One region of the Pseudomonas sp. AC252 genome, then DNA from elsewhere that is predicted to be linked to it. Evidence: predicted binding sites of a transcription regulator. Region 1 holds the regulator's gene; the other holds the start of a gene.
What was found. The regulator FliA, encoded in region 1, starts transcription of late flagellar genes. The targets are predictions, from matches to a motif close to CTAAAGTTTNNNNNNNNNNNGCCGNTAA.

Region 1 (15,614 bases):
GTCCGGTTGCGCATTGGCGGTTCCGGTGCCCGTCAGGCTGCGGCGCACATCAAGATTGCGCGACACCACCAGCACCACACGACGGTTCTTCGCCCGGCCTTCGACCGTGGCGTTGTTGGCCACTGGCTGGAATTCGCCGTAGCCCACCGACGCCAGTCGCCCAGGATTCACGCCTTGCATGGCGAGCATGCGCACGATGCTCGCCGAGCGCGCCGAGGACAGTTCCCAGTTGGTCGGGTACTGCGCGGTGCGGATCGGTTGATCGTCGGTGAAACCTTCGACGTGGATCGGGTTGTCGAACGGTTTCAGGATCGCCGCGACCTTGTCGATGATGTTGAAAGCGATGTCGCTCGGCATTGCGTCGCCACTGCCAAACAACAGGCTGGAATTGAGTTCGATCTCGACCCACAACTCGTTACCGCGCACGGTCATCTGATTGGAGCTGATCAAGTCACCGAAGGCGGCACTGATGTCATCGGCGATGCTTTTCAGCGGATCGCTGGCCCCGGAAATGCCGGCGTCGACTTGGTCGGCATCCTTGACCAGCGGCTTGGCCGGGGTCACGGTTTTCGGTCGTTCGTCACCGATCGGAATCGGTTTGAGCGAGCGGTCGGAGTCAGTAAACACGCCGATCAGCGCTTCGGAAATGACTTTGTATTTGCCTTCGTTGATCGACGAAATCGAGTACATCACCACGAAAAACGCGAACAGCAAAGTGATGAAATCCGCGTAGGACACGAGCCAGCGCTCGTGATTGACGTGTTCTTCCTGGTGGCGACGACGAGCCATGAGGTTATTCCCTTAGTCCATGAAGCCTTGCAGCTTCAACTCAATGGAGCGAGGGTTTTCACCTTCGGCGATCGACAGGATTCCTTCCAGCAACATTTCGCGATAACGCGACTGCCGCAACGCGATGGACTTGAGCTTGGCCGCGACCGGCAAGAGGATCAGGTTGGCACTGGCCACGCCATAGATGGTCGCGACGAACGCCACGGCAATGCCGTTACCCAGTTGCGACGGATCAGCGAGGTTGCCCATCACGTGAATCAGGCCCATCACCGCACCGATGATGCCGATGGTCGGCGCGTAGCCGCCCATGCTTTCAAAGACCTTGGCCGCTTCGATATCGCGGGATTCCTGGGTGTAGAAATCCACTTCAAGAATGCTGCGAATGGCTTCCGGCTCGGCGCCGTCGACCAGCAGTTGCAGGCCCTTGCGCGAATAGCTGTCAGGTTCGGCGTCGGCCACGCCTTCGAGGCCGAGCAGGCCCTCCTTGCGCGCCGTCAGGCTCCAATTGACCACGCGGTCGATGCCGCCGGCCAGGTCGACACGCGGCGGAAAGAAGATCCACGCGAGAATCTGCATGGCGCGCTTGAACGCGCTCATCGGCGATTGCAGCAGCGCGGCACCGACCGTGCCGCCCAGCACGATCAGCGCCGCCGGGCCGTTGGCCAGTGCGCCGAGGTGACCGCCTTCAAGGTAGTTGCCGCCGATGATGGCGACGAACGCCATGATGAGGCCGATAAGGCTGAGAACATCCATCAGATACACGCCTCGACGATGTGCTTGCCGATGTCGTCCAGACCGTACACAGCGTCAGCCAGATCAGCTTTGACGATGGCCATCGGCATGCCGTAGATCACGCAGCTTGCTTCGTCCTGCGCCCACACCGAACTGCCGCCCTGCTTGAGCAGACGCGCGCCCTCGCGGCCGTCGGCGCCCATGCCGGTCAGCACGACTGCCAGAACTTTGTCGCCGTAGGATTTCGCCGCCGAACCGAACGTGATGTCCACGCACGGCTTGTAATTCAGACGTTCGTCGCCCGGCAGGATCTTCACCGCGCCACGGCCGTCGATCATCATCTGCTTGCCACCCGGTGCCAGCAGCGCCAGGCCCGGACGCAGGATGTCGCCATCCTCGGCTTCCTTGACGCTGATGCGGCAGAGCTTGTCGAGACGTTCGGCAAACGCTTTGGTGAACGCCGCCGGCATGTGCTGGATCAGCACAATCGGCGCCGGGAAGTTCGCCGGCAATTGCGTCAGTACACGTTGCAGCGCAACCGGGCCGCCAGTCGATGTGCCGATGGCCACCAGTTTGTAGGCTTTGCGTTTCGGTGCTGGCGACGAAGCGCTGGCAGCGGAGGCACGGGCAGGCGCTGGCGCCGGACGTGCCGGGACAGCGCTGCTGTGGCTCGTGTGGCTGCCGTAGCTCGACGCTGCCGGAGCAGGCGTCGGCGCTGGCGCAGCGGCGGGAGCCGGCGCGCTGTAGGCACTGAAACGACGGTTACTGCGCGAGATGCTGTGGACTTTCTCGCACAGCAGTTGCTTGACCTTCTCGGGGTTGCGCGAGATGTCTTCGAAATTCTTCGGCAGGAAATCCACCGCGCCGGCGTCCAGCGCATCGAGGGTTACCCGTGCGCCTTCGTGAGTCAGCGAGGAGAACATCAACACCGGGGTCGGGCAGCGCTGCATGATGTGCCGCACCGCCGTGATGCCGTCCATCATCGGCATCTCGTAGTCCATGGTGATCACGTCAGGCTTGAGGGCCATGGCCTGATCGATCGCCTCTTTACCGTTGGTGGCCGTGCCGACCACCTGGATGCTCGGATCCGACGAAAGAATTTCCGAGACGCGGCGGCGGAAAAACCCCGAATCGTCCACCACCAGGACTTTGACTGCCATAAACACTCCATTAGGTGCAGCAGCGCGTCATCGCGCCGCCGCCCCGGATTCAAATACGCTTCGTGGCGTAACGCTTGAGCATGCTTGGAACATCGAGAATCAGCGCAATGCGGCCGTCACCGGTGATGGTGGCGCCGGACATGCCTGGAGTTCCCTGAAGCATTTTGCCCAATGGCTTGATGACCACTTCTTCCTGGCCGACCAGTTGATCGACGACGAAGCCGATCCGCTGAGTGCCCACCGAAAGAATCACTACATGGCCTTCGCGCTGCTCTTCGTGAGCGGCGGAGCTGACCAGCCAGCGCTTGAGGTAGAACAATGGCAGCGCCTTGTCGCGCACGATCACCACTTCCTGACCGTCGACGACGTTGGTGGTCGACAGGTCGAGGTGGAAGATTTCGTTGACGTTGACCAGCGGGAACGCGAACGCCTGATTGCCGAGCATGACCATCAGCGTCGGCATGATCGCGAGGGTCAACGGCACCTTGATGACGATCTTCGAACCCTGGCCCTTGGTCGAATAGATGTTGATCGAACCGTTGAGCTGGGAAATCTTGGTCTTCACCACGTCCATGCCGACACCCCGGCCGGACACGTCGGAGATCTCGGTCTTGGTCGAGAAACCCGGGGCGAAAATCAGGTTGTAGCACTCGGTATCGCTCAGGCGATCGGCCGCGTCCTTGTCCATCACGCCGCGTTTTACCGCAATGGCGCGCAGCACGTTCGGGTCCATGCCTTTGCCGTCGTCGGAGATCGACAGCAGGATATGGTCGCCTTCCTGCTCGGCCGCCAGCACCACGCGACCGCCACGGGCCTTGCCCGACGCTTCGCGCTCTTCCGGCGACTCGATGCCGTGGTCGACGGCGTTGCGCACCAAGTGGACCAGCGGGTCGGCCAGAGCCTCGACAAGGTTTTTGTCGAGGTCGGTTTCTTCACCCACCAGTTCCAGGTTGATCTCTTTCTTCAGTTGGCGTGCGAGGTCGCGAACCAGACGCGGGAAGCGCCCGAAGACCTTCTTGATCGGCTGCATCCGCGTCTTCATCACGGCGGTCTGCAGGTCAGCGGTGACCACGTCGAGGTTCGACACGGCCTTGGACATGGCTTCGTCGCCGCTGTTGAGGCCCAGGCGCACCAGACGGTTACGCACCAGCACCAGCTCGCCGACCATGTTCATGATCTCGTCGAGCCGCGCGGTGTCGACGCGTACGGTGGTTTCCGCTTCGCTGGCCGGTTTCTCCGCGGGCGGTGTCGCAGGAGCGCGAGCCGCAGCCGGTGCAGCAGCGGCGGCCGGTTTCGGTGCCTCGGCTTTCGGCTCAGGCTTGGCCGCAGGTTTCGGCGCAGCAGCGGTAGCCGGAGCTTTCGCCGCTGGCGTGGCGACGCTCGAGGCAGAGCCGGCAGTCGCAGCGCTGGCGTCAAACTTGCCTTTGCCGTGCAATTCGTCGAGCAGCGATTCGAATTCGTGATCGCTGATCAGGTCGCTGCCGGCCGCAGCGGCTGCCGGTGCAGCAGGGGCTGCCGGCGCCGAAGCAATGGCCGATTCCAGCGCGTCAACGGCGAAGTTGCCCTTGCCGTGCAACTGATCGAGCAAGGCTTCGAATTCGTCGTCGGTGATGTCCGAACTGTCGCCTGCAGCAGGCGCGGCCGGAGCCGCTGCTGCTGGCGCCGGAGCGACCGCATCGACAGCGAACTGGCCTTTGCCGTGCAGCTGATCGAGCAGCGATTCAAACTCGGCGTCGGTGATTTCATCGCTGGCGGCCGTGTCGGCAACCTGCGCCGGAGCAACAGCAGCAGCCGGGGCCTCGGCCTGAGCCTTGACGGCATTCAGCGAGTCCAGCAGTTGTTCGAATTCGTTATCGGTAATGTCGTCCGATGCGCTTTCGGCGACCGGCTCTTCCACCACTTCTACCGGTGCGGCCACGGCTTCATCCGCCGATTGCGGCTCGGCCAGACGCGCCAGCGCGGCCAGCAGTTCCGGCGTCGCGGCGGTGATCGGTGCACGTTCACGGACTTCGCTGAACATGCTGTTCACCGCGTCCAGTGCTTCGAGCACCACGTCCATCAGTTCTGCATCAACGCGACGCTCACCCTTGCGCAGGATGTCGAACACGTTTTCGGCGATGTGACAGCACTCCACCAGCTCATTGAGCTGAAGGAAGCCGGCGCCCCCTTTTACAGTGTGGAAACCGCGAAAAATTGCATTGAGCAGATCTGCATCATCCGGGCGGCTTTCCAGCTCGACCAGTTGTTCGGACAGTTGCTCAAGAATCTCGCCGGCCTCAACCAGGAAATCCTGAAGGATCTCTTCATCGGCGCCGAAGCTCATTAATGGGGTGCTCCTACAGGTCTAAAAACCCAAAAAACCCGAATTCCGAAACTCTAGAATCCAAGGCTGGATAACAAATCGTCCACATCGTCCTGACCGGACACAACGTCTTCTCGTTTATCGGCATGAATCTGCGGACCTTCACCCTGCGAGAGATGTTTTTGTGGATCTTTTTCAGCAAGCATTGCGGCGCGGTCATGTTCGATGCCCGCAAAGCGGTCGACCTGACTGGCCATGAGCACGAGTTTGAGCAGATTGCTTTCGACTTCGGTGACCAGTTGGGTCACACGCTTGATCACCTGACCTGTGAGGTCCTGGTAATCCTGAGCCAGCAGAATGTCGTTGAGGTTGCTCGACACCGCACGGTTGTCCGTGCTGCTGCGTGACAGAAAACCGTCGACCCGGCGCGCCAGTTCGCGGAACTCTTCTGCCCCGACCTCGCGACGCATGAAGCGGCCCCAATCGGCGCTCAAGGTCTGCGCTTCATCAGCGAGACTGTTGACCACCGGCGTGGCGCTTTCCACCAGATCCATGGTGCGGTTGGCCGCGGCTTCCGTCAGCTTGACCACATAGCCCAGGCGTTCGGTGGCGTCGGTGATTTGCGACACTTCCTCAGCCTGCGGCATGTGCGGATCGATCTGGAAATTGACGATCGCACTGTGCAGTTCACGTGTGAGCTTGCCCACTTCCTGATACAGGCCGCGGTCACGGGTCTGATTGAGCTCATGGATCAGTTGCACCGCGTCGCCGAACTTGCCTTTTTCAAGGCTCTCGACCAGTTCGACCGCGTGTTTTTTCAGGGTCGATTCGAAATCGCCCTGTGATGATTCGTTATGCTCCATAGCTCCCCCGCGCATTCATCAGCCGATGCGTTCGAAAATCTTCTCGATTTTGTCTTTCAACGCTTGAGCCGTGAAAGGTTTGACTACGTAACCGTTCACACCGGCCTGAGCGGCCTCGATGATCTGCTCGCGCTTGGCTTCAGCAGTCACCATCAACACCGGGAGGTGCTTGAGTTTTTCATCGGCGCGCACGTGACGCAGCAGGTCGATACCGGTCATGCCCGGCATGTTCCAGTCCGTTACCAGAAAGTCGATGCTGCCGCTGTTGAGCACCGGAATGGCGGTGACGCCATCGTCGGCCTCGACGGTGTTGGTGAACCCAAGATCGCGCAGCAGGTTCTTGATGATCCGCCGCATCGTTGAGAAGTCATCAACGATGAGGATTTTCATGTCTTTGTTCAATTCGACCTCCAAGCAGTCTTAAACGCGCCCAGCACCTGGACGCGCCACTTCAATCAATCGGCATAGCACTCGAAGTTTGTCTGGAGCACAACGGATCGAGACCGGCGCCGTTCATCACCGCACCAGCCTCGTTTCGCAGTGTCCCCACACTGCCTTCAGCGCGCTCGCCACTCCCCCAAACGCCCCCGCAGACGGGCCGCGCACTGGCTGTGTAACTGGCTGACCCGCGATTCACTGACGCCAAGGACTTCACCGATTTCCTTGAGGTTCAGCTCTTCGTCGTAGTACAGCGCCAACACCAGTCGCTCACGCTCCGGCAAATTGGCAATCGCGTCCGCCAGCGCCGACTGGAAGCGTTCATCTTCCAGATCGCGTGACGGCTCCATATGAGCACTCGCGCCATCCTCGTGCAGCCCTTCGTGTTCGCCGTCCTGCAACAGGTCGTCGAAACTGAACAGGCGGCTGCCCAAGGTGTCATTCAGAATCCCGTAGTAATCGTCGAGACTCAATTGGAGTTCGGCCGCAACCTCGTGATCTTTAGCGTCACGGCCGGTTTTAGCTTCAATCGAGCGAATCGCGTCGCTGACCATCCTGGTATTACGGTGAACCGAGCGTGGCGCCCAGTCCCCTTTGCGCACTTCATCGAGCATCGCGCCGCGGATTCGAATGCCCGCGTACGTTTCGAAACTGGCGCCTTTGCTGGCGTCGTATTTGGTCGAGACTTCGAGCAAACCGATCATCCCGGCCTGGATCAGGTCTTCGACCTGCACGCTGGCCGGCAGGCGTGCCAGCAAGTGATAGGCAATGCGCTTGACCAGTGGCGCGTAGCGCTCGATCAATTCGTATTGCGCGTCACGCGCCGACTTTTTGTAAAGATTCATGCCACTGGCGGTCATATCACAGGCCCTGCGGTTTGCTGCACGAGACGCTCGACGAAAAATTCCAGATGCCCGCGCGGGTTGGCCGGCAGCGGCCAGGTGTCGACCTTCTGGGCGATGGCCTTGAAGGCCAGCGCGCACTTGGAACGGGGAAAGGCTTCGTAGACGGCGCGCTGCTTCTGCACTGCCTTGCGCACGCTTTCGTCGTACGGCACGGCGCCGACGTATTGTAGGGCGACGTCGAGAAAGCGATCCGTGACCTTGGTCAACTTGGCGAACAGGTTGCGCCCTTCCTGCGGGCTCTGCGCCATGTTGGCCAGCACGCGGAAGCGGTTCATGCCGTAGTCGCGATTGAGCAACTTGATCAGCGCGTAAGCGTCGGTGATCGAAGTCGGCTCGTCGCAGACCACCAGCAACACTTCCTGGGCGGCGCGCACGAAACTGACTACCGAGTCACCAATGCCCGCAGCGGTGTCGATCACCAGCACGTCGAGATTGTCGCCGATGTCGCTGAACGCCTGGATCAGGCCAGCGTGTTGCGCCGGGCTCAGGTGCACCATGCTCTGCGTGCCGGAGGCCGCCGGCACGATGCGAATCCCGCCCGGGCCCTGCAACAGCACGTCGCGCAGTTCGCAACGGCCTTCGATGACGTCGGCCAGTGTGCGTTTGGGTGTCAGCCCCAGCAGAACGTCGACGTTCGCCAGGCCCAGGTCGGCGTCCAGCAGCATGACCCGACGGCCAAGCTCTGCCAGCGCCAGGGACAAGTTCACTGACACGTTAGTCTTGCCGACGCCACCTTTGCCGCCGGTCACCGCGATCACCTGTACGGGATGCATGCTGCCCATGTTATTTCTTTACCTTGTCTTGCATAGACGGAGGCCACATTACTGGCTGCGCGTTCACGATCGGAACAATGCGTGGCAGACCATCGATGTAGGTACAAAAACTGTTCATGATTACCTCAGCCAACCTGCTTGGTCGGGCTGTGATAGATATCAGCGAACATGTCAGCCATGGCTTCTTCGCTGGGTTCTTCCTGCATTTGCACGCTGACGGCGCGGCTGACCAGTTGATGACGACGCGGCAGATGCAGATCATCCGGAATCCGTGGGCCATCGGTCAGATACGCGACCGGCAATTCATGACTGATCGCCAGGCTCAACACTTCGCCGAGACTGGCCGTTTCATCCAGTTTAGTCAGGATGCAGCCGGCCAGCCCGCAACGCTTGTAACTGTGATAAGCGGCGGTTAGAACCTGTTTCTGGCTGGTGGTTGCCAGGACCAGATAATTTTTTGAGCGAATGCCACGCCCGGCCAGGCTCTCAAGCTGCATGCGCAACGCCGGATCACTGGCTTGCAGGCCGGCAGTATCGATCAAAACCACGCGCTTGCGTAGCAGTGGATCCAATGCCTGCACCAGCGACTGACCCGGATCGACGTGCGTTACCGGCACGTTAAGAATGCGCCCGAGGGTTTTCAATTGTTCCTGCGCGCCGATGCGGAAGCTGTCCATGCTCACCAGTGCGACGTTCTGCGCGCCGTACTTGAGCACGTAACGCGCGGCGAGCTTGGCCAGCGTGGTGGTCTTGCCCATGCCGGCGGGGCCGACCATGGCAATCACACCGCCCTCTTCCAGCGGCTCGACTTCCGGTACGGCAATCATCCGCGCCAGGTGCGCGAGCAGCATGCGCCAGGCCTGACGGGGTTCTTCGATATCGGTGATCATCGCCAGCAGATCGCGCGACAGCGGGCCGGACAGGCCGATGCGCTGCAGACGGCGATACAGATTGGCCTGGGCCGGACGGCTGCCTTGCAACTGATTCCAGGCCAGGGTGCCGAGCTGCACTTCCATCAGCTCGCGCAGGCTGTTCAATTCAAAACGCATCGAATCCAGTGCACGCGGATCGACACCCGCGGAGGCCTGCGCAGGGGCTGCGGCCGGGCGCGTCGGGGCGGCGTAGGTCGGCTCGCTCAGCGGCTCGGCAGCGGTCAGCGGCAGGCCTGCGGTCAACGGCAGCCCGGCGAACAACTGCTGATTGGTGTTGCCGTCGGCTTCGCCACGCAGGCTCAGCTCGGCCTGGGCGGTGACGATGCGCGACTGGGTCTTGCGCAGCTCGTCTTCGAGTTCCATGTTCGGAACCCGTGGCGCCAGCGCCGACAGTTTGTAATCCAGAGCCGCCGTCAACTCGACGCCGCCGGCAATGCGGCGGTTGCCGATGATGGCGGCATCAGCGCCCAGCTCATCGCGAACCAGCTTCATGGCCTGACGCATATCGGCGGCGAAAAAACGCTTAACTTGCATAAACCACTACCTCAGCCGTTGGGCCCTACTGTCGCAACGATGGTCACTTGCTTGTTGTCCGGTACTTCCTGGTAGGCCAGCACATGCAGGCCTGGCACTGCGAGGCGGCCGAAGCGCGAGAGCATCGCGCGAATCGGGCCTGCCACCAGCAGGATCACCGGTTGGCCTTGCATTTCCTGACGCTGGGCCGCTTCGATCAACGAACGCTGCAGCTTCTCGGCCATGCTCGGCTCCAGCAGAACGCCCTCTTCCGAGCCTTGTCCTGCCTTCTGCAGACTATTGAGCAATATCTGTTCCAACCTTGGTTCCAATGTGATTACAGGCAGCTCGGACTCAGTGCCTACAATGCTTTGGACGATTGCACGGGATACGCCGACCCGCACAGCGGCGACCAGCGCGGCGGTATCTTGACTCTTGGCAGCGTTGTTCGCGATCGCCTCGGCAATGCTGCGAATGTCGCGCACCGGCACGTGCTCGGCGAGCAGCGCTTGCAGGACCTTGAGCAACTGCGACAGCGAAACCACGCCCGGCACCAGCTCTTCCGCCAGTTTCGGCGAGCTCTTGGCCAGCAATTGCATGAGTTGCTGCACTTCCTCGTGGCCGATCAGCTCACTGGAGTGCTTGTACAGAATCTGGTTCAAGTGCGTGGCGACCACGGTGCTCGCATCGACCACGGTGTAGCCGAGCGATTGCGCCTGGGCGCGCTGGCTGATTTCGATCCACACCGCCTCCAGGCCAAAAGCCGGATCTTTGGCGTTGATTCCGTTGAGCGAGCCGTAGACCTGGCCCGGGTTGATCGCCAGTTCGCGATCCGGGTAGATTTCGGCCTCGGCCAGAATCACCCCCATCAGGGTCAGGCGATACGCGCTCGGCGCCAGATCGAGGTTGTCGCGGATGTGCACGGTCGGCATCAGGAAGCCCAGATCCTGCGAGAGCTTCTTGCGCACGCCCTTGATCCGCGCCAGCAACTGCCCGCCCTGATTGCGATCCACCAACGGAATCAGGCGATAGCCGACTTCCAGGCCGATCATGTCGATCGGCGTGACGTCGTCCCAGCCCAGCTCTTTGGTTTCCATGGCCCGTGCCGGCGACGGCAGCAGTTCCTGCTGACGCTTGACCTCTTCCAGCGCCACGACCTTGGCGACGTTCTGCTTCTTCCAGAACAGGTACGCGCCGCCCGCAGCCAGCGCCGCCATGCTCAGGAAGGAGAAGTGCGGCATGCCCGGCACCAGGCCCATCACCGCCATCAAACCAGCCGCCACGGCCAGCGCTTTCGGCGAGGCGAACATCTGACGGTTGATCTGCTTGCCCATGTCTTCCGAGCCGGAGGCACGGGTCACCATGATCGCCGCCGCTGTCGATAACAACAGTGATGGCAATTGCGCCACCAAACCGTCACCGATAGTCAACAAAGCGTAAACCTTGCCGGCATCGCCGAAGCTCATGCCGTGCTGGAAGATACCGACCGCCATACCGCCGATGAGGTTGATGAACAGAATCAGCAGGCCGGCGATGGCGTCACCGCGGACGAACTTGCTCGCACCGTCCATCGAACCGTAGAACTCCGCCTCCTGAGCAACTTCCTGACGGCGCGACTTGGCTTGATTCTGGTCGATCAAGCCGGCGTTGAGGTCGGCGTCGATCGCCATTTGTTTGCCGGGCATCGCATCGAGGGTGAAACGCGCGCTCACCTCTGAAATCCGCCCGGCACCCTTGGTCACCACGACGAAGTTGATGATCATGAGGATCGCGAAGACCACGATACCGACCACGTAGTTACCGCCGATCACCACCTCACCGAAGGCCTGAATCACCTTACCGGCGGCGGCGTGGCCGTCCTGACCGTGGAGCATGACCACTCGCGTCGAGGCCACGTTCAAGGCCAGCCGCAACAGCGTCGCCACCAGCAGAATGGTAGGGAACACGGCGAAATCCAGCGGCCGCAGCGCATACACGCAGACCAGCAGGACGACGATGGACAGGGCAATGTTGAAGGTAAAGAAGACGTCGAGCAGGAACGGCGGCACCGGCAACATCATCATCGCCAGCATCACCAGCAGCAGCAACGGCACGCCCAGATTGCCTCGACTGAGATCGGCAACGTTGGTGCGTGCTGTATTGAATAACTGAGTGCGATCCACCGGTTTTCCCCGTTCCTTTAAAGCAAACTTTTGACGCCCAGAACGGGCGCAGGGCGGCTACTGCAAGAAGCTTTCCAACTTTTGCCATTCATTGATACAGAGGTATTTGATTGAAGATTTTCTGCTGACCGGGCCGGCCCCTTCGCGAGCAAGCCCGCTCCCACATTTGGTCCGTGTCGGGCACAAAACCTGCAACCACTGAAGATCCCTGTGGGAGCGAGCCTGCTCGCGAAGAGGCCATCAGGTCCGGCGCAATTCTTAGATTTAAACGAAGCTGTTTAAAAGACACCTGCAGACACGGTCTCAAGGCTACAAAACCTTGCGCCAATGCCTACAGCCAAGCCAGAATCCGCCGGCTTGTGCGCTTTGGGGTCGGGTTCTATTGTGGTCCGGTCGCTGACGAATCAGCGATCGGGTTTAGCGACCCGGACTCTCTCAGTGCATCAGCGTTCGTAGCTACGTTGCGGAGATCTTCGCCTGCAATAACGTTATGGCGGCTGTATGCGGGAGACCTTCGGGTCTACCGGGGTGCCTGAGACCGGTTCGCTAACCTGCGTACAGCTGCCACCTTCACCTGTTTAGCGACAGGGAAAAGAGTGGCTCCATAAACTCAGGAGCTCCACCATGACCAAACCAACCCCCAACCCACCCGAAACCGATCCCACCTCCCCCTACGAATCCCTCGACTCCACCAAACTCCACGACGCCGCCGATCGCGCCCTCGATCACTACCTCTGCCCGCCCGGCTCCCCGCCACCGCCGCGTAAAAACGCACGATGTACGCCGTCACCGCCGACTTCAAAAACGAAGAACTGCTGGCCAACGCCTGCGAAACCCTCGCCTCGGCCAGAACCATCGCCAATGACTTCGCCAACCTCATCCCCGCATCGCAGCGCAGAACGCTGCTGGGCATCGCGCAGTTGATCATGCTCGGGGAGCTGGCGATGAATCGGGTGCTGGATAATCTGGAGTTGCCCCAATAGCCGCGTACCCATGATCGTTCCCACGCTCTGCGTGGGAATGCAGCCCAGGACGCTCTGCGTCCCCTCCAAAGCCGAACGCGGCGCATCCGTTGAGGCATTCCTTCGCCGCGCGCGGAAACGATCTAAAAACCTGTACGTACACGCCGAACCCGTGGGAGCGAGCCTGCTCGCGAAAGCTGACGACCAAGCGACACATCTCCACGGCACATTAAACCGCCCTCCACCAACCATGATGGCGGGCCTCCTTTCCCCATCGCCCAACCCGACCACTCGTCCGAAAACCATCGACACCTGTCAGATCTGACAGGTGCGCAATCGGCAATTAAGCGCTCTGATAATCCCTGCCCATTCCCACCGCGCAGGAGCCCTACCCATGACCAGCAAAACCCCACCAGACAACACTGTCCTCGTCCTGAGCTCGCCCATCGTCAACGGCCAGACCAAGCCCGTAACAGGCGCGCACATCGGTTTGTCACTGGTGGCTTACGATTTGGTGAACGACGGCGAAGGCGCCGTTGTGCTCGTCGACCCGCCGCTTTCGGGCACCATGGACCCCGGCGACGTCATGGAACTCTGGCTGGTGGGTGAGTCCGCGGTGCTAGACAGCGAAACCATCGCCGATCCGAATGCGCGAACCACATTGCGCATTCCCAAAGGTCGCCTGCATCCAGACCGGGTCAACAAGCTGTACTACACCATCAGACGCGGCAGCGGCAACATCGGCACCTCCGAACCGCCGCTGGAAATACTCTACAACCGCATCCGCCCTGGCTTGAAGGATCGCTTTCCCGAAATCGACGGCCACTCCGAGCTGAAACTGTTGCTGCCGGACACCATCAAGAACGGCGTCGGCCCGGATTTCGTCAGCGCCGAAATCTGCGTGGCTTATCCATACTGTCGGGCTTACGACCTCATCACCCTCAAATGCAACGGCGAGTACCTCGACCCCAAGCCCAGAGTGAACCCCAACCAGGCGCCGCAACCGCCGAACCCCGGCTCGGAAGTGCCCATCACCATCTGCTTCACCATCACCCGCGCCTACCTGGACAAGGCGAAACGGCTGGATAAGAAACTGCATTTTTCCTTCACGGTCACCGATCAACTCGGCAACGGCCCGGATACCGATGCGGCATGGTCGCCAGTGCAAACGGTGGATGAGGATCTGGATGGTGAACTGTTGCCCATGCCGATCCTGCTGGAACGCAAAGAAGATTTCCCCGGCGACGACGCGAGCATCATCGATCTGGAGAAACTGGCGGGCAATCCATTGCTGCTGGTGGTTTTGACCAAAGACAACCGCTTCATGGTGGGTGACGAAATTCGCGCGACGTATACCGCTACCGATACAGGGCAACCCGCAGACGTGGTGGTGACGGTGAACGGCACGGTGGAAGAAGATCCGTTCATTGGCAAACTGCCGTGCTTCCTTGAAGTGGCTAACGATAAGGTTTTTGCGGGTAGCCAAGTGACGGCGACTTATGAGTTGCACAGGGCGGGGGTTGGGTTGGTGGGCAGTTCCACTATGGCCACCGCGAGTGTGACTGGAACAGCCCCGGTCGATCTGTTGCCACCGACGCTCGTGACACCGGCGACCAATCCCATTGATGTATTGGCTTATGAAGACGGCATTACCGTGCGCATAGAGCACCTCGCAGCGCTGACGGGAGACCAGGCGCGGTTGGTAGAAATTGATCCTTTGCCGGGGGCCAAACCATTTCCGCTGGCATTGATTAACCAAAACAAACGCGCCAACTTCAAACTCACCCCGGCATTTCTCCTGGCAAGACGCGGGACCACCATCAAGTTGAAATGGGAACTGATGCGTGAAGGAAAGCCCGAGGGCGAATCGACCGAGCTCATACTTGCCATCAACCCAATCGTCGGTGGAGATCCAAGATTACCGACCCCGGATATCGCAGGCGAAACAAGTGAAGTTTTAGAGACCAACAAGCTTGAGGACGATGCTCGTATTCACATCGTCAAATGGTTGTTGATAGCCATCGAGCATAAAGTTTGGTTGCGGCTTATTGGAACCAATGAAAACGGAACACCTTATAACGGCGTGATATACGACGGCGCAAACGTGGAACCGAGTGATTTGGAAGGCTTATTCCCACTCGCGCCAGTAGAGGAACTACTGGGATTGCAAGATAACTCTGAACTGCAGGTCATATTCAAAATCAATTACGACGGCAATATCAACGAAGATCAAGCAGTGACTGCCCCAATCCGGAGATATACGATCATGGCGACGCCAAAACTTAGCATCGAAACCACTACGCTATTCCTTAGTGGGGAAAACGTAATCGTGACCAATCCACCAGCATCTTGGTCACGCTCAAGCGACCCCATAGGATCAATGGACCGAAGACAAGCCTTTGGTGGTGTGCCTCCGTACACTTATCGCTCAGAAAACAACTCTGTAGCCTCAGTTGATGAGAGAGGGGTAGTGCGAAGTACCGGAGATGGAAAAACGACGATTGCTGTCACTGATGCAAAGGGCTCCACGCTAAGTTACGAAGTAGTTTCAACCAATATATGGAACTTAGTTATTTCCACAAAGACATTTTCGGACATGGCGTCCGCTGGCGCATGGATAGACTTGCAAAGCGGAATCAAATTAGATAGCCACAACACACTACATCATGAAATACTACACCTCACTTCTAGTTGCTATAGCAATATGGAGTTCGGTGCGAGGTTCCATACCGGCAATAGCTCATCCGAGCACAGATTGACATATATAGACACGTTGGCATACGCGACAATCCCTCGACTTACCTTTTTTTGGGGATCAAAACCACCACAACCAATTGGCATTCATCCAGCCATGTACTTAGCCCCCTAATAGTTTCAACCAAATTACTGCTTACACTGGATTAAAGGGAACTTACCACGGTTCCCCCAGATCTTCGCCCGACTTTTTGCTTTTTAAACCGAAGTGTTTAAAAGACACCTCCAGACACGCCCAAGGCTACAAAACCTTGCGCCAATGCCTACAGCCAAGCCAGAATCCGCCGGCTTGTGCGCTTTGAGGTCGGGTTCTATTGTGGTCCGGTCGC
Region 2 (15,614 bases), 1.9 Mb from region 1:
ACGCCTGCAACCGGTGATGACCCTCGAATCGAAAGTCATCAGTGTGCGTGAATTGCCGGCCGGTGAACCGATCGGCTATGGCGCCAGATTCATCACCGACAAGCCAATGCGCATCGGCGTGGTCGCCATGGGCTACGCCGACGGTTACCCGCGTCAGGCGCCGACCGGCACACCCGTGCTGGTGGCGGGCAAACCCAGCCGCCTGCTGGGGCGCGTGTCGATGGACATGCTCTGCATCGATCTGACCGACGTAGCGGAAGCGGGGCTTGGCTCGACCGTCGAGTTGTGGGGTAAGAACATCCTCGCCAGCGACGTGGCAAAGTGGGCCGATACCATCCCGTATCAGATCTTCTGCAACCTGAAGCGGGTGCCAAGGCTCTATTCCGAGGGTTGACGCCGCTGCGGGGGCCAAGTGTTGTAAATACTGAACGCTGTCGCCATGATAACGCTCAATATTCTTACAACATCAGGAGGCTCCCGCCTTGGACGTCGGTGAACGACTGCAATCGATCCGCAAGCTCAAAGGGCTTTCCCAGCGTGAACTCGCCAAACGCGCGGGCGTCACCAACAGCACCATTTCGATGATCGAAAAGAACAGCGTCAGCCCTTCGATCAGTTCGCTGAGAAAGGTGCTCGGCGGGATTCCCATGTCGATGGTCGAGTTCTTTTCCGAAGAGATCCTGCAGGACCAACCGACCCAGATCGTCTACAAGGCCAACGAGCTGATCGACATCTCCGACGGCGCCGTGACCATGAAACTGGTCGGCCGGGCCCATCCGAGCCGCGCCATCGCCTTCCTCAACGAAATCTACCCGCCGGGCGCCGACACCGGCGAAGAAATGCTCACCCACGAGGGCGAGGAAACCGGGATTCTGGTGGAAGGTCGCCTCGAGCTGGTGGTAGGGCTGGAAACTTTTATCCTCGAAGCTGGCGACAGCTACTATTTTGAAAGTACCAAGCCGCATCGTTTCCGTAACCCGTTCGACGTACCGGCGCGACTAATCAGCGCAGCCACGCCGGCGAATTTCTAAGCAGAAGGCGCCAGGCCAATACGGCAGAGGCCCCCGAAACGATTTACCGATGCGCTACAAGACCCCTCTAACCATGGGGTTGTTTCAGTACAGCGGCCTACCCGCTATACTTGCGCCCGCCTGCGAACCGTGGCCGCAGGCGTGAATAGCCACCATTGAGGGTGAACGCGTGAACCTAATTATGAAAATGCTGGCCGCACCAGCAACCGTACTGGCCCTCTGGGCTGTCAGCGCTCAAGCTGCGACAAATGACGACATCGCCAAACGCCTCGAGCCCGTCGGCCAGGTGTGTGTCCAAGGGCAGGAATGCAAGGGTATGGAAGTGGCCGCGACGGCTGGCGGCGGTGGCGGGGCGAAGGCACCTAAAGACGTGATCGCCAAGCACTGCAACGCTTGCCACGGCACGGGCCTGCTTGGCGCGCCGAAGATCGGCGATAAGGCAGCCTGGAAGGAGCGGGCCGATCATCAGGGTGGTCTGGACGGCATCCTCGCCAAGGCCATCACCGGCATCAACGCCATGCCGCCGAAAGGCACCTGCGCCGATTGCTCCGATGAAGAGCTCAAGGGCGCGATCAAAGAGATGTCCGGTCTGTAATCAGCGCCGGCTTTGAAAAAAACCGTCTTCGGACGGTTTTTTTGTGCCTGTGGTTTCTGGTTTCCGATTCATTCAGGCCCTGATCCCTCCAAACCAAATGCTGTCCTTTGCAGCAAACTCAAGGCAATCTCGGTCTACCCCTATCAACGGAACGGGCGGGAGGCTTCAGATGGTGCAGTTGTGTTCGATCGAACAGGCGGTGGACGATGTGCTGGCGCGTTTGCCGGCGCACATCCACATGGGCCTGCCGCTGGGGCTGGGCAAGCCGAATCACTTCGTCAACGCGCTGTACCGGCGGATCAAGGAGCTGCCCGAACGGCAGCTAACGATCTATACCGCGTTGTGCCTCGGTCGGCCGAATCTGGGCGATGGCTTGCAGAAGCGTTTTATCGAGCCCTTTGTAGAGCGGGTGTTTGATGATTATCCGGAGTTCGATTTTCTCGCCGATCTGCAGCGCGACAGCCTGCCCGCCAACATCCGTATCCAGCAGTTTTTCATGCAGCCTGGCAGTCTGCTCAACAGCGCGCCGGCGCAGCAGGATTACGTCAGCAGCAATTACAGCCATGCCGCCCGCGACATCAACGCCGCGGGCCTGAACCTGGTGGCGCAATTACTGGCCAGCAGCAGCGAACATCCCGATCGTCTGAGCCTGAGTTGTAACCCGGACATCACCCTCGACCTGTTGCCGATGATCGCCAAGCGCCGTGAGGCGGGGGAGACCATCGTGCTGGTCGGCCAGGTGCATACTGATCTGCCGTACATGCCCGGCGATGCGGAAGTCGACATCGACACGTTTGATCTGCTAATCGACGAGAAGGACAGCAGCACGCTGTTTTCCACGCCGAACATGCCGGTGGGGTTTCAGGATCATTTCATTGGCTTGCATGCGAGCACGCTGGTGCGCGATGGCGGCACGTTGCAGATCGGCATCGGTTCGATGGGCGATGCGTTGACCGCCGCGTTACTCGCGCGGCAGGCCGATAACGCCGGCTATCAGGCGTTGCTCGATGACATCAACCTCAGCCAATGGGCGCAATTGATCCAGCGCGAGGGTGGCACCGCGCCATTTGCCAAAGGCCTTTACGGCTGCAGCGAAATGTTCGTCAACGGCCTGCTGGTGCTGGCGGATGCCGGGATCATTCGGCGCAAGGTCTATCCGGATGTGCCGACGCAGGAGCAGGCCAACGCCGGTACCCTCGACGAAGCCGCGCAGCCCGACGGTATCTCGGTGCACGGCGGCTTCTTCCTTGGCCCGCGCAGTTTTTATGAACGGCTGCGCGAGTTGCCGCAAAGCAAGCTGCTGGAATTCAACATGACCCGCATCAGCTATATCAACGAGCTGTACGGCCAGGAAGAGCTCAAGCGCTTGCAGCGCATCGATGCGCGCTTCATCAACACCGTGTTCACCATGACTCTGCTCGGCGCCGGCGTGGCTGATCAATTGGCAGACGGACGCGTGCTCAGCGGTGTCGGTGGGCAGTACAACTTCGTTGCCCAAGGCCACGCGCTGGAGGGCGCGCGATCGATGTTGATCCTGCGCAGCTGGCGCGAGTCCGGCGGCGAGGTCAGCTCCAACATCGTCTGGGATTACGGCCACTGCACGATTCCGCGGCATCTGCGTGACATCGTCGTTACCGAGTACGGCATCGCCGACCTGCGCGGCAAATCCGACGCAGCGGTGATCGAAGCGCTGCTTAATATCAGCGATTCACGCTTCCAGCCGGGACTGATCGAACAGGCGCAAAAAGTTGGCAAGCTGCCGAAGGATTTTCGCCTCGATCCACGTTTCGCCGACAACACACCGCAGCGCTTGCAGGCGATTGCCGCACGGCATCCGAACCTGTTTCCGGAGTATCCGCTGGGCTGTGATTTCACCGCGATCGAACGGGATCTGCTGCGGGCGCTGAACTGGCTGAAGAGCAAGTTCAAGCTGACCGAGATTCTCGACTTGGGCAAGGCAGCGCTGGATGCGCCGGAGGCCTCAGCGTTCCCGGAACATCTTGAGCGGATGCAGCTGACGAATCCGGAAGGCTTGAAGGAGGACCTGTTTCAGCGCCTGCTGCTCACCGGCCTCAAAGCCACCGCACAGTAACTGCCGCCACAAAACCGAATGTGGGAGCGGGCTTGCTCGCGAAAGCTGTGTGTCATTCACTCAACAGGGTGACTGAGACAATGCCTTCGCGAGCAAGCCCGCTCCCACAAGGATATTGCATGGTTACTCGATGAAGGTAACGACGCCATCCTTCAGCGATTGCACGCGGGCCAGCGATTCAACGCGGTAGCCCTGCGAGTCCAGTTCGGCGCGGCCGCCCTGGAACGACTTCTCGATGACAATGCCCAGACCGGCCACGGTGGCGCCGGCCTGTTTGATGATCGAAATCAGCGCTTGCGAGGCCTTACCGTTGGCCAGGAAGTCGTCGATGATCAGCACGCGGTCGCTGCTGGTCAGGTGGCGCGGGGAGATGGCCACGGTGCTTTCGGTCTTCTTGGTGAACGAGTAGACGGTCGCCGAGAGCAGGTTTTCAGTCAGGGTCAGGGACTGTTGCTTGCGGGCGAAGATCACCGGCACGCCGAGGTTCAGCCCGGTCATGATCGCCGGGGCGATGCCCGAGGCTTCGATGGTGACGATCTTGGTGATCCCCGAATCCTTGAACAGCGCGGCGAATTCGTCACCGATCAGCTTCATCAGGGCCGGGTCGATCTGGTGGTTCAGGAAAGCGTCGACTTTCAGGACTTGATCGGAAAGCACGATGCCTTCTTCGCGGATTTTTTTGTGCAGTGCTTCCACAACAGCTTCCTCTGTTGGCGCGATGGGCGCCGAAGGTAGATTAAAAAGTAGTCGATTCTAGCGCTTTAACATCGCGCGTATATCGGCCAATGCGCTATTGCCACGCACGGCTTTGACTTCAGTCGGGGTGTCGTCGTTGCCTTCCCAGGCCAGATCGTCCGGCGGCAGCTCATCCAGAAAGCGGCTCGGCGCGCAGTCGATGATTTCACCGTACTGCTTGCGCTTGGCAGCGAAGGTGAAGGCCAGGGTCTGGCGGGCGCGCGTGATGCCCACGTAGGCCAGGCGGCGCTCTTCTTCGATGGTGTCGGCTTCGATGCTGGAGCGGTGCGGGAGGATTTCCTCTTCCATGCCCATGATGAACACGTAGGGGAATTCCAGGCCTTTGGAGGCGTGCAGCGTCATCATTTGCACGCCTTCGGCGCCGTCCTCTTCTTCCTGCTGGCGCTCGAGCATGTCACGCAGCACCAGTTTGCCGATGGCGTCTTCGACGGTCATTTCGCCGTCTTCGTCTTTCTCGAGGGTGTTTTTCAACGCCTCGATCAGGAACCAGACGTTGCCCATGCGGTAGTCCGCCGCCTTGTCGCTGGAGCTGTTGGTACGCAGCCAGTTCTCGTAGTCGATGTCCATGACCATGCTGCGCAGCGCCGAGATCGGATCTTCGCCGGCGCACTGCTCGCGAACCTTGTCCATGAAGCGCTTGAAGCGCGCCAGGCGATCAGTAAAGCGGCTGTCGAGATGTTCGCCGAGGCCAATTTCGTCGGTGGCGGCGTACATCGAGATCTTGCGCTCGGTCGCGTAGTTGCCGAGCTTTTCCAGGGTGGTCGAGCCGATCTCGCGGCGCGGCACGTTGATCACGCGCAGGAAGGCGTTGTCGTCATCCGGGTTGACGATCAGGCGGAAGTAGGCCATCAGGTCCTTCACTTCCTGGCGACCGAAGAAGCTGTTGCCGCCGCTCAGGCGATACGGCACCTGATGGTGCTGCAGCTTCAATTCGATCAGCTTGGCCTGATAGTTGCCGCGATAGAGAATCGCAAAATCGCTGTACGGACGATCGGTGCGCAAGTGCAGGCTGAGGATTTCCATGGCCACGCGCTCGGCTTCGGCGTCCTCGTTGCGGCAGCGAATCACGCGGATCTCGTCGCCGTGGCCCATCTCGCTCCACAGCTGCTTTTCGAATTCGTGCGGGTTGTTCGAAATCAGCACGTTGGCGCAACGCAGGATGCGGCTGGTGGAGCGGTAGTTCTGCTCGAGCATCACCACTTTCAACGACGGATAGTCGTCTTTGAGCAGCATCAGGTTTTCCGGGCGCGCGCCACGCCAGGCGTAGATCGACTGGTCGTCGTCACCCACCACGGTGAACTGGTTGCGCTTGCCGATCAGCATCTTCACCAACAGGTACTGGCTGGCGTTGGTGTCCTGGTATTCGTCGACGAGCAGGTAGCGCACCTTGTTCTGCCACTTTTCGAGAATGTCGGCGTGTTCCTCGAAGAGCTTTACCGGCAGCAGGATCAGGTCGTCGAAGTCCACCGCGTTGAACGCCTTGAGCGTGCGCTGATAGTGGGTGTAGACGATGGCGGCAGTCTGTTCCTTGGGATTGCGCGCATTCTCCAGGGCCTGAGCGGGCAGGATCAGGTCATTTTTCCAGGCGCCGATCATGTTCTTGATTTCGTCGACGCCGTCGTCGCCTGCGTATTCCTTCTGCATGATGTCGGTCATCAGGGCTTTGACGTCGGTCTCGTCGAAGATCGAGAAACCGGGTTTGTAGCCCAGCCGCGCATGCTCCTTGCGGATAATGTTCAAGCCCAGGTTGTGGAAGGTGCAGACCGTCAGGCCGCGCCCTTCGCCGGCACGCAACAGGGTGCCGACCCGCTCTTTCATTTCGCGCGCGGCCTTGTTGGTAAAGGTCATGGCGACGATGTACTGGGCGCGGATGCCGCAGTTCTGGATCAGGTGCGCGATCTTGCGCGTGATCACGCTGGTCTTGCCGGAGCCAGCACCGGCGAGCACCAATAGAGGGCCGCCGACGTAGTTCACGGCTTCTTGCTGCCGGGGATTGAGTCGGGACATACGAAAATTCGGGAGTCGTTGACGAAATGGGCCGGCATTTTAACAGGCTCAGCGATTTCTGCTGCTCTGTCCGACTTGTGACGCAGCACGCGATTCAGATTTGCCGGTTTTGTTACTTTCACGCAGGATGCGCGGGGATTTTGCGGCTAATGTTCTCCTTCTGACGCAAAATAACGTTTTGATGCCGTTGTCATCAGACAACACATTGGTCATTGTTCAGCACAACGGCATAATGCCCCGCCTACATCATTGCAGAGTCTAGGGAGTCAGCTTGTCTACGCCTGTCGAACCCTTGCGTTTGCTGCTACTGGCCGAAGAGCCAGCGTGGACAGCGTTGTTGCGTGAGTGTCTGGCTCCGATGGGGAGCGCGGCGGTGCTGATCAGCGCGCCGAATTGGGATTCGGTCAGCCGCCTGTTCGAGGACAACCGCCACGCGGTACTGCTGACCCTGCCAGCGTTGCAACCGCCGCCCGGGCGTTGCAGCCTGCCGACCGTTCTGCTGCTGGAGCACGAACCGGCCACCGCGCCGATCGGTGTCAGCGACTGGCTGGTGTTCGACGCCCTCGATGCCGGCATGCTCCAGCGTTGCCTGCGCCATGTGCGCGAACGCGGCGTGCTGGAAAACACTTTGCAGCGCCTGGCCGAACAGGACCCGCTGACCGGCATCGCCAACCGTCAGGGCTTTCAGACCCTGCTCACCGCGCGTCTTGCCGAAGGCGACGGTCGCGGTCTCGCTCTCGGCCACCTCGATCTCGACAATTTCCGCCATGCCAACGACGCCCTTGGTCATCAGGCTGGCGATCGCTTGATCCTGCAAGTTGTTGCGCGGCTGAAAAGTCAGCTGGAGGCCGGCGATCAACTGGCGCGGCTGGGCAGTGATGAATTCGCTTTGCTGATCGACACCCGCCGAGCGCCGCAACGCGCCGAGTGGATGGCTGAACGCATTACCGAGGCCTTGGCCGAACCTTATTGGGTCGACGGCGAGAGTCTGCTGATCGGTTCCAGCCTCGGCATCGCCCATGCCCGCGCCAATGGCGGCGCCGATCCGCTGATGTGGCACGCGCACATCGCCATGCAGCAGGCCAAGAGCACACAGGGCTGCACTTTTCATATCTTCAACGAACGCATCAACCGCAACGCGCGCAGCATGGCCGACCTCGAAAGTGAACTGCGCCGGGCCTTGCGCCGCGATGAACTGGAACTGCATTACCAGCCACGCCTGAATCTTGCGGACGGCCAGATTGTCGGCCTTGAAGCGCTGGTGCGCTGGCGTCATGGCGAACGCGGTCTGTTGCCGCCGAGCGAATTCGTGCCACTGGCCGAACAGAGCGGTCTGATCGTGCCGCTGGGTTACTGGGTGATCGCTCGCGCGCTGCGTGACATGCAGGCATTGCGCGAACAGGGTCTGGCGCCGCTGCACATGGCGATCAACCTGTCGTTCCGGCAGTTTCAGGACAGCCAGTTGCTACCGACGCTCAGTCGTCTGATTGCCGAACGCGGCGTCGAGGCGCAGTGGCTGGAATTCGAACTGACCGAAACCGCGGTGATGCGGCGCAGCGATCTGGTCAAACAGACCATGGACGCCCTCGGCCGCCTCGGCGTGCGCTTCTCGCTGGACGATTTCGGCACCGGGTTTTCGTCGTTCGTGCACCTCAACAGCCTGCCGATCACCTTGCTGAAGATCGACAAGAGTTTCGTCGGCGGCATGGAACAGCGCGAAGAGAACCGCAAACTGGTACACGCGATGATCAACCTCGCGCACAACCTGCATCTGGAAGTGGTTGCCGAAGGGGTCGAGACGCCAGAGCAGCTGGATTTGTTGCGCGGGTTCGGTTGCGATCAGGTGCAGGGCTATCTGATCAGCCGGCCGTTGCCGTTGGAGGATCTGGTGGAATATCTGATCTTTGGAGCCAGTCAGCAGGCTTCGGTGGAAGCCATTTAAAAGATCGCAGCCTTCGGCAGTTCCTGCCTTGGAATGTGTTCCCTTGTCGGAGCCGCCGAAGGCTGCGATCTTTTGATCTTAATCCGCGCCGATGGCCTCGAACCTTTCTGCAACTGGCTCGCGCCGAATCATCCGCTGCATCTTCCATTCAAACGCCAGCGTCAGGCTCACCGCCGCGCATGCCAGCCCCAGCGCCAGGCCCCACCACACGCCCGTCGGCCCCCAATTGAGGTGGAACGCCATCCACCACGCCGCCGGTGCGCCAATCAGCCAATAGCAAGCGAGCCCCACGAGAAATGTGGTTTTGGCATCCTTGAGTCCACGAATGCAGCCCATGGCAATCGTCTGTGTGCCGTCGAACAACTCGAACCACGCCGCCACCGCCAACAGGCTCACCGCCAGACGGATCACCTCGGCAAACGCCGGGTCGTTGTGGTCGAGGAACAGGCCGACCAACTGATTCGGCCACAGCCAGAACACCAGGGCGAAGCCGAGCATTACTACTGCTCCGAAGGCGATGCCGACACGCCCGGACATGCGTGCGTCGATCAGTTGCCCGGCGCCGTAGTGTTGGCCGACGCGCATGGTGATGGCATAGGACATCCCGGCCGGGACCATGAACGCCACCGACACGATCTGCAGTGCAATCTGATGCGCACCCATTTGCGTACTGCCCATGGTGCCCATGCACAGCGCAGCGAAAGCGAACAAGCCGACTTCCACCGCATAGGTGCCGCCAATCGGCAGACCCAGGCGCCACAACTCTTTCAGGTATTGCCGGTTCGGCCGCGACAGGCCGGCGCGCAACGGATAAGCGTCATACGCTGGATGCTGGCGAATGTGCCAGGCCAGCGTCAGTGCCATGCAGTTGGCGACAATCGCCGTGACCAGACCAATACCGGTCAGACCCAATTGCGGCAGGCCGAACATGCCGGTAATCAAGGCGTAGTTGAGCAGGAAGTTGGCCACGGTGCCGGCGAGGCTGATGACCATCACCGGCGTCGCCCGGCCGATTGCACTGGTAAAACCGCGCAGGGCCATGAAGCTCAAGTAACCGGGCAGGGCGAAGGGCAGGGCGATGAGGAACTGCCCGGCGGCGTTGACGTTGGTTTCGGTCTGGCCGAACAGCAGTAACACCGGTTTCAGGTTCCACAACAGCAGCCCGGCGCCGAGGGCCATCAGCCAGGCCAGCCACAACCCGGCCTGGGTCAGGCGCGCGGCGCCGAGGATGTCACCGGCACCCTGACGGATCGCCACCAATGTGCCGACCGCTGCAATCACGCCGATGCAGAAAATCGACACGAACGAGTAACTCGCCGCACCGAGGCCACCTCCGGCCAACGCTTCCGGACTCAGGCGCGCCATCATCAGGGTGTCGGTCAGCACCATCAGCATGTGCGCCAACTGCGAAGCAATCAGCGGCCCCGCCAGCCGCAGGATGGCCCAGAGTTCGGTACGCACAGGATGCCGCATGGTCATCACCACCTGATTTCAGAGGGAACAGCAGAGCGTCGATTCTCGGCGCTTGGCAGGCGTTGCACAAAGGGATAAAAAGGATGGGTGGCATGATTAATACTCATCCTGAAACGTACCCGCCGGATTGGCTATATCCCCGCTACTGGAGCTTTGTGTATGTCCCGACGCCTTCCGCCGTTGTATGCCCTGCGCGCATTCGAAGCGGCAGCGCGACACAGCTCGTTCACGCGCGCGGCGGAAGAACTGTCGATTACTCAGAGCGCGGTCAGTCGGCACATCCGCACCCTTGAAGAACATTTCGCCTGCCGGCTGTTCCATCGCAGCGGGCGCAACCTGCAACTGACCGAGTCGGCGCGGCTGCTGTTACCCGGCATCCGCGAAGGCTTTGCCGCCCTTGAACGCGCCTGCAATACCTTGCGCGCCGAGGACGACATTCTGCGCATGAAGGCGCCTTCAACCCTGACCATGCGTTGGCTGTTGGCGCGGCTGAGTCGCTTCCGCCATTTACAGCCGGGCAATGAGGTGCAACTGACCAGTGCGTGGATGGATATCGATTCGGTGGACTTCAACAACGAACCATTCGATTGCGCGGTGTTGCTCAGTGACGGGCATTTCCCGCCGGACTGGGAAGCGAGCCTGCTGTTTCCCGAGGAACTGATTCCGGTCGGCGCGCCGAACCTGCTCAATGATCAACCTTGGGACGTGGCGCGTCTGGCGAGCGCTGAACTGCTGCACCCGACCCCGGATCGCCGCGACTGGCGCAGTTGGCTGGAGCGCATGGGTCTGTCCGATCAGGTCTCGCTCAAGGGCGGACAAGTGTTCGATACGCTGGAGCTGGGCATGATTGCGGCGGCACGTGGTTACGGTGTCTCCATGGGCGATTTGCTGATGGTTGCCGAAGATGTCGCGCAAGGGCGCCTGAGTCTACCGTGGCCGACCGCCGTCGCCAGTGGCCTGAATTATTACCTGGTATGGCCAAAGCCACGCCCGGGAGGTGAACGTTTGCGCCGCCTCAGCGACTTTCTGCAGGGCGAGGTCCGTGCCATGCAACTGCCAACGGTAGAGCGCTTGAGCTGAAACGTTCGAGCCGGCACAATGCCACTACTGCGCCATACCCACGCAAAGTGCTCAAGTATTCGGTTTTACCGCCGACTACGAGCATGTGGAACCGTCGTGCCGGTTCTGCGCTACCCCCATTATTAGAATATTTTCCGGGCAATTACCGCGATCAAGGAGGATTCGGTGGCTCGGCCAGGAGCTGTTCATGTCTCAACCTCGTGCTCGGATCGCCTCGCAGTTGGGCCTCGCCCTTGCTGTGATACTGGCGATAGTCATCAGCGGCAGTACGGTGTTCGCCTTGCGTTCGCTGGATTCCGCCAACCTCGCCACCCGTGAAGAGCATCTGGCCAGTGAGGCCCGGCTGCTGGCCGATCAGCTGAGTACCTTCCACGGTACGCTGCGCGAAAGCACCCTGCGCTTGAGCGGTCTGTTCGAAAAGCGCTTCGGCAGTGGTTTGAGTGTGCACCCGGATCAGCCAGTGACCGTGGCCGGCGTGCAGACCCCGGGCCTGCACCTGGGCAACGAGGTGCTGAACAATAACTTCAAGGAAGTTGACGAGTTCAAGCAGATGACCGCCGGTGTGGCCACGGTATTCGTGCGCAGCGGCGAAGACTTCATTCGTGTCAGCACCAACGTCAGCAAGCAGGACGGCACCCGTGCCATTGGCACCGTGCTCGATCATGCCAACCCGGCGTACGCAAAGCTGATGGCGGGGCAGAGTTATGTCGGCCGCTCGCTGCTGTTCGAGCGTTACTACATGTCGCAGTACACCCCGGTGCGCGATGCAGGCGGCAAGATTATCGCGGTGTTGTACGTCGGCTTCGATTACACCGACGCGCAGAACGCGCAGTTCGCCAATCTCAAGCGCTTCCGCATCGGCCAGACCGGCTCGCTGGCGCTCCTCGACGAGCAGAACAAATGGCTGGTGCCGATTGCCGGCGTCGAAGCTCTGGACCAAGCCGTACCGACCATCAACAACCTGGTGAAAACCCCGGGCAAAGGTGAGTTCTGGAGCGACAAGGGCGAAGACTTCTATAGCATCGCCGTGCCGTTCGAAGGTGGCCCGTGGTCGGTGGTGGCGAGCATGCCGAAAGCCGAGATCCGCGCGGTGACCTGGAGCGTCGGTACGCAACTGGCGATCGGCAGCCTGCTGGCGATGTTGCTCGCGGTCGGTTCCGTGGTCTGGCTGCTGCGCAGCAAACTTGCCCCGCTGGGCGATCTGGTGCGTCAGGCCGAGGCGTTGGGCGCGGGCGATCTGAGTGTGCGGCTGAACGTATCGAGCCACGATGAAATCGGTCAGCTGTCCCGTGCGTTCAACCAGATGAGCCAGGCGCTGTCGACCATGGTCGAGCATATCCGCCGCGCTTCGGAAGAGGTCAACAGCCGTGCGCAGGCGCTGTCCGGTTTGTCCGGCGGTGCTTACGAAGGCATGGAGCAACAGTCGGGCGAAATCACCAGCATGGCCGGCGCCGTGGAAGAGTTCAGCGCGACGTCGCTGAACATTGCCGACAACATGGGTGCGACGCAGCGCCTGGCGCAGGAAAACGCTCAGCAAACGCAGATTGGCCGCAGCTCGATGGAAGAAGCATCGTCGTCGCTGGAGCAGATCGCCGGTGCGCTGAACAGCACCGCCACGGTGATCAACACCCTCGGCCAACGCTCGCAGGAAATCGGCGGCATCGTCGGCGTGATCACCTCGATCGCCGAACAAACCAACCTGCTGGCGCTCAACGCCGCGATCGAAGCCGCTCGTGCCGGTGAGCAAGGTCGCGGTTTCGCCGTGGTCGCGGACGAAGTGCGCAGCCTCGCCTCGCGTACCCGTCAGGCCACCGATGAAATCTCCAGCATGATCCACAGCATCCAGCAGGAAACCGGCAACGCGATCAGCACCATGGAGCAGGGCAACGTGCTGATGCAGGAAGGCCTGTCGCGCAACGCCAATGTCGCCTCGGCGCTGGCGCGGATCGACGAGCAGAGTCGTTCGGCGGGGCAGCAGTTTGCCGCGATCACCACTGCCACTCAGGAACAAAGCAGCACGGCAACGTTGCTGAGCAGCAACTTGCAGAGCATTGCCATGGCCAACAGCGAGCAGCGTGAGGTTGTGTCTAACCTGGCTGTCACCGCTAAAGAGCTGGAGAAGCTGGCGGCGGATCTGCGTTCCGAGGTTGACCGCTTCCGTTGATGCATCTTTGAAACAGCTATCGCGAGCAGGCTCGCTCCCACAGTAGTCGGCGTAATTCACAAATATTGTGAAGGCCCGATGTCACTGTGGGAGCGAGCCTGCCTCGCGAATGCTTTTCTCCCACCGCTTTTTAGGACTTGCTGAAACGTTTCCGCAGCGCTATAAAAATGGCACAACTCCAATAAAGGCTGCTGCCATGACCCCGCTCAAACTCCTCGTCGCCTTCGGCGCATTCTCTGCCGCTTCCCACGCCATGGCCTGGGACTATGTCCTGCTCGACGCCAATACTCCGGCAAAGAACTGGACGATCACCAGTGAGCAACTTGGCGTAAAACCCGCCAAAGCGTTTTCCGTGACCCTGCGTACTCTGCATGGCGGTCGTCAGGAGGGCGTCAGCATTGTCGATATCGATAACGGCACGATGAAGCTGTCGGTAGTGCCGACCCGTGGCATGAACGTGTTGCAGGCTTCGGTGGGCGACGTTCGGATGGGCTGGGATTCGCCGGTCAAAGAGGTGGTCAACCCGGCGTTCATCGAACTCAACGGTCGCGGTGGCCTGGGTTGGCTGGAAGGCTTCAATGAACTGGTCACCCGTTGCGGCTACGAGTGGGTTGGCCATCCCGGCATGGACAACGGTGAACTGCTGACTCTGCATGGTCGTGCCGCCAACATACCGGCCAGCACCGTAACTCTGCACATCGACGAGAAGCCGCCCTATGCCATTACGCTGCGTGGCGAGCTGAAAGAGCAGGCATTCAAGAAAGTCGATTTCTCGGTAGCGACCGAGCTGGTCACCGAACCGGGCAGCGCAAGCTTCGCCCTCAACGACACCCTGACCAACAACGGCGACTATCCAAAGGAATATCAGGCGCTGTATCACAGCAATTTCAGCACGCCGTTTCTCGAGCAGGGCGCGAAATTCGCTGCGCCGGTGAAGCAGGTGTCGCCGTTCAACGACAAGGCCAAGGGCGATCTGCCCGACTGGCAGACCTATCGCGCGCCAACCAAGGATTACGACGAAACGGTCTATAACGTCGTGCCGTATGCCGATGCCAAAGGGCAGACGCTGACCGTGCTGCACAACAAGGCCGGCAGCCTCGGCGTGTCCGTTGGCTTCAATACTCAGCAGTTGCCAGTATTTTCGCTGTGGAAAAACACTGATACCCAAGGGCAGGGCTACGTCACCGGACTGGAGCCGGGGACAAGTTTTTCCTACAACCGTCGCTATCAGCGGCCGTTGAACCTGGTGCCGACCATTGCCCCGAAAGAACATAAACAGTTCCAGATCAGCTACACCCTCCTCGCGGACAAGGTGGCTGTGGATAACGCTTTGAAGCGCGTGACCGAGATTCAGGCCGGGCGCGACACCGAAGTGCGCCAGGCACCGCTGGTTGATCTGACTGAGCATTAAGGTGTCGCTGGCCGGTATTGCAGTGCCTCGGCCAGATGCTCGCGGGTAATCGCATCGGCCTGTTCAAGATCCGCCAGCGTGCGCGCGACCTTGAGCAGGCGATGCGCCGAGCGCAGCGACAGGATCAATCGCTCGCAGGCCGCTTCCAGCCATTTTTCATCGGCTGTGGATAACTTGCAGTGACGCTTGAGCCCCGGCAGATCGAGAAACGCATTGGCACAGCGCTGACGTTTCTGCTGGCGCTCCCGCGCTTCGGCCACAAGTGCTGCGGCGCTGGCGCTGTCCTCGCCGGGCTTGGCTGCCGGATTCAATGCGGTCGCTTCACGCGCCACAGTCAGGTGCAGATCGATCCGGTCCAGCAGCGGTCCTGACAGTTTGTTGCGATAGCGCTGGACCATGTCCGGCGTGCACGAGCATTTGCCGCTGGGCTCGCCAAGATATCCACAGGGGCACGGATTCATTGCTGCCACCAGCTGAAACCGCGCGGGGAAACGCACGCGGTCCTTGGCCCGGGCGATGACGATATGCCCGGACTCCAGTGGCTCGCGCAACACCTCGAGAACCTTGCGATCAAACTCCGGCAATTCATCAAGAAACAGCACGCCGTGATGGGCGAGGGTGATTTCACCGGGTTGCGGCTTCGAACTGCCACCGACCAATGCCGGCCCTGAAGCCGAATGGTGCGGTTGGCGGAAGGGCCGTTGCGGCCAGTGAGTCAGAGGCACCCCGCTGGCTACCGACTGAATCGCTGCCACTTCCAGCGCCTCGCATTCGGAAAGCGGTGGCAGCAACCCCGGCAAACGACTGGCCAGCAATGTCTTGCCAGTGCCCGGCGGCCCGCTGAACAACAGGTTATGCGCCCCCGCAGCGGCAATCAGCAGTGCGCGCTTGGCGGCTGTCTGCCCCTGCACCTCGTTGAGGTCGGGATAGGGTTTGGCAGCGTGCATCAAACCATCGGAAACGTAAGGCTCGACCGGCGTGTGCCCATTGAAATGCGCCACCGCTTCCAGCAAATGATCGACCGCAAATACCTTGAGGCCCGAGGCCAGGCACGCCTCTTCCG

Region 2: the regulator FliA is predicted to act here: its motif matches at 11,027-11,054, upstream of ACZZZ4_RS07980 (methyl-accepting chemotaxis protein).

What each region holds. Positions count from the first base shown of each region.
Region 1 covers NZ_OZ409837.1:3,630,955-3,646,568, reverse strand. Annotated here, with positions in the region: gene motD (flagellar motor protein MotD) at 1-789, opposite strand, end outside; gene ACZZZ4_RS16620 (flagellar motor protein) at 802-1,542, opposite strand; gene ACZZZ4_RS16615 (protein-glutamate methylesterase/protein-glutamine glutaminase) at 1,542-2,681, opposite strand; gene ACZZZ4_RS16610 (chemotaxis protein CheA) at 2,731-5,004, opposite strand; gene ACZZZ4_RS16605 (protein phosphatase CheZ) at 5,058-5,846, opposite strand; gene ACZZZ4_RS16600 (chemotaxis response regulator CheY) at 5,865-6,236, opposite strand; gene fliA (RNA polymerase sigma factor FliA) at 6,404-7,144, opposite strand; gene fleN (flagellar synthesis regulator FleN) at 7,141-7,971, opposite strand; gene flhF (flagellar biosynthesis protein FlhF) at 8,088-9,428, opposite strand; gene flhA (flagellar biosynthesis protein FlhA) at 9,440-11,569, opposite strand; partial or broken gene ACZZZ4_RS16575 (DUF6124 family protein) at 12,194-12,552, shown strand; gene ACZZZ4_RS16570 (Ig-like domain-containing protein) at 12,926-15,400, shown strand.
Region 2 covers NZ_OZ409837.1:1,700,225-1,715,838, reverse strand. Annotated here, with positions in the region: gene alr (alanine racemase) at 1-394, shown strand, start outside; gene ACZZZ4_RS08020 (cupin domain-containing protein) at 483-1,031, shown strand; gene ACZZZ4_RS08015 (c-type cytochrome) at 1,213-1,626, shown strand; gene ACZZZ4_RS08010 (acetyl-CoA hydrolase/transferase C-terminal domain-containing protein) at 1,796-3,718, shown strand; gene ACZZZ4_RS08005 (xanthine phosphoribosyltransferase) at 3,842-4,414, opposite strand; gene rep (DNA helicase Rep) at 4,472-6,481, opposite strand; gene ACZZZ4_RS07995 (putative bifunctional diguanylate cyclase/phosphodiesterase) at 6,753-8,423, shown strand; gene ACZZZ4_RS07990 (NorM family multidrug efflux MATE transporter) at 8,502-9,896, opposite strand; gene ACZZZ4_RS07985 (LysR substrate-binding domain-containing protein) at 10,056-10,976, shown strand; gene ACZZZ4_RS07980 (methyl-accepting chemotaxis protein) at 11,164-13,140, shown strand; gene ACZZZ4_RS07975 (aldose 1-epimerase family protein) at 13,337-14,551, shown strand; gene ACZZZ4_RS07970 (YifB family Mg chelatase-like AAA ATPase) at 14,548-15,614, opposite strand, start outside.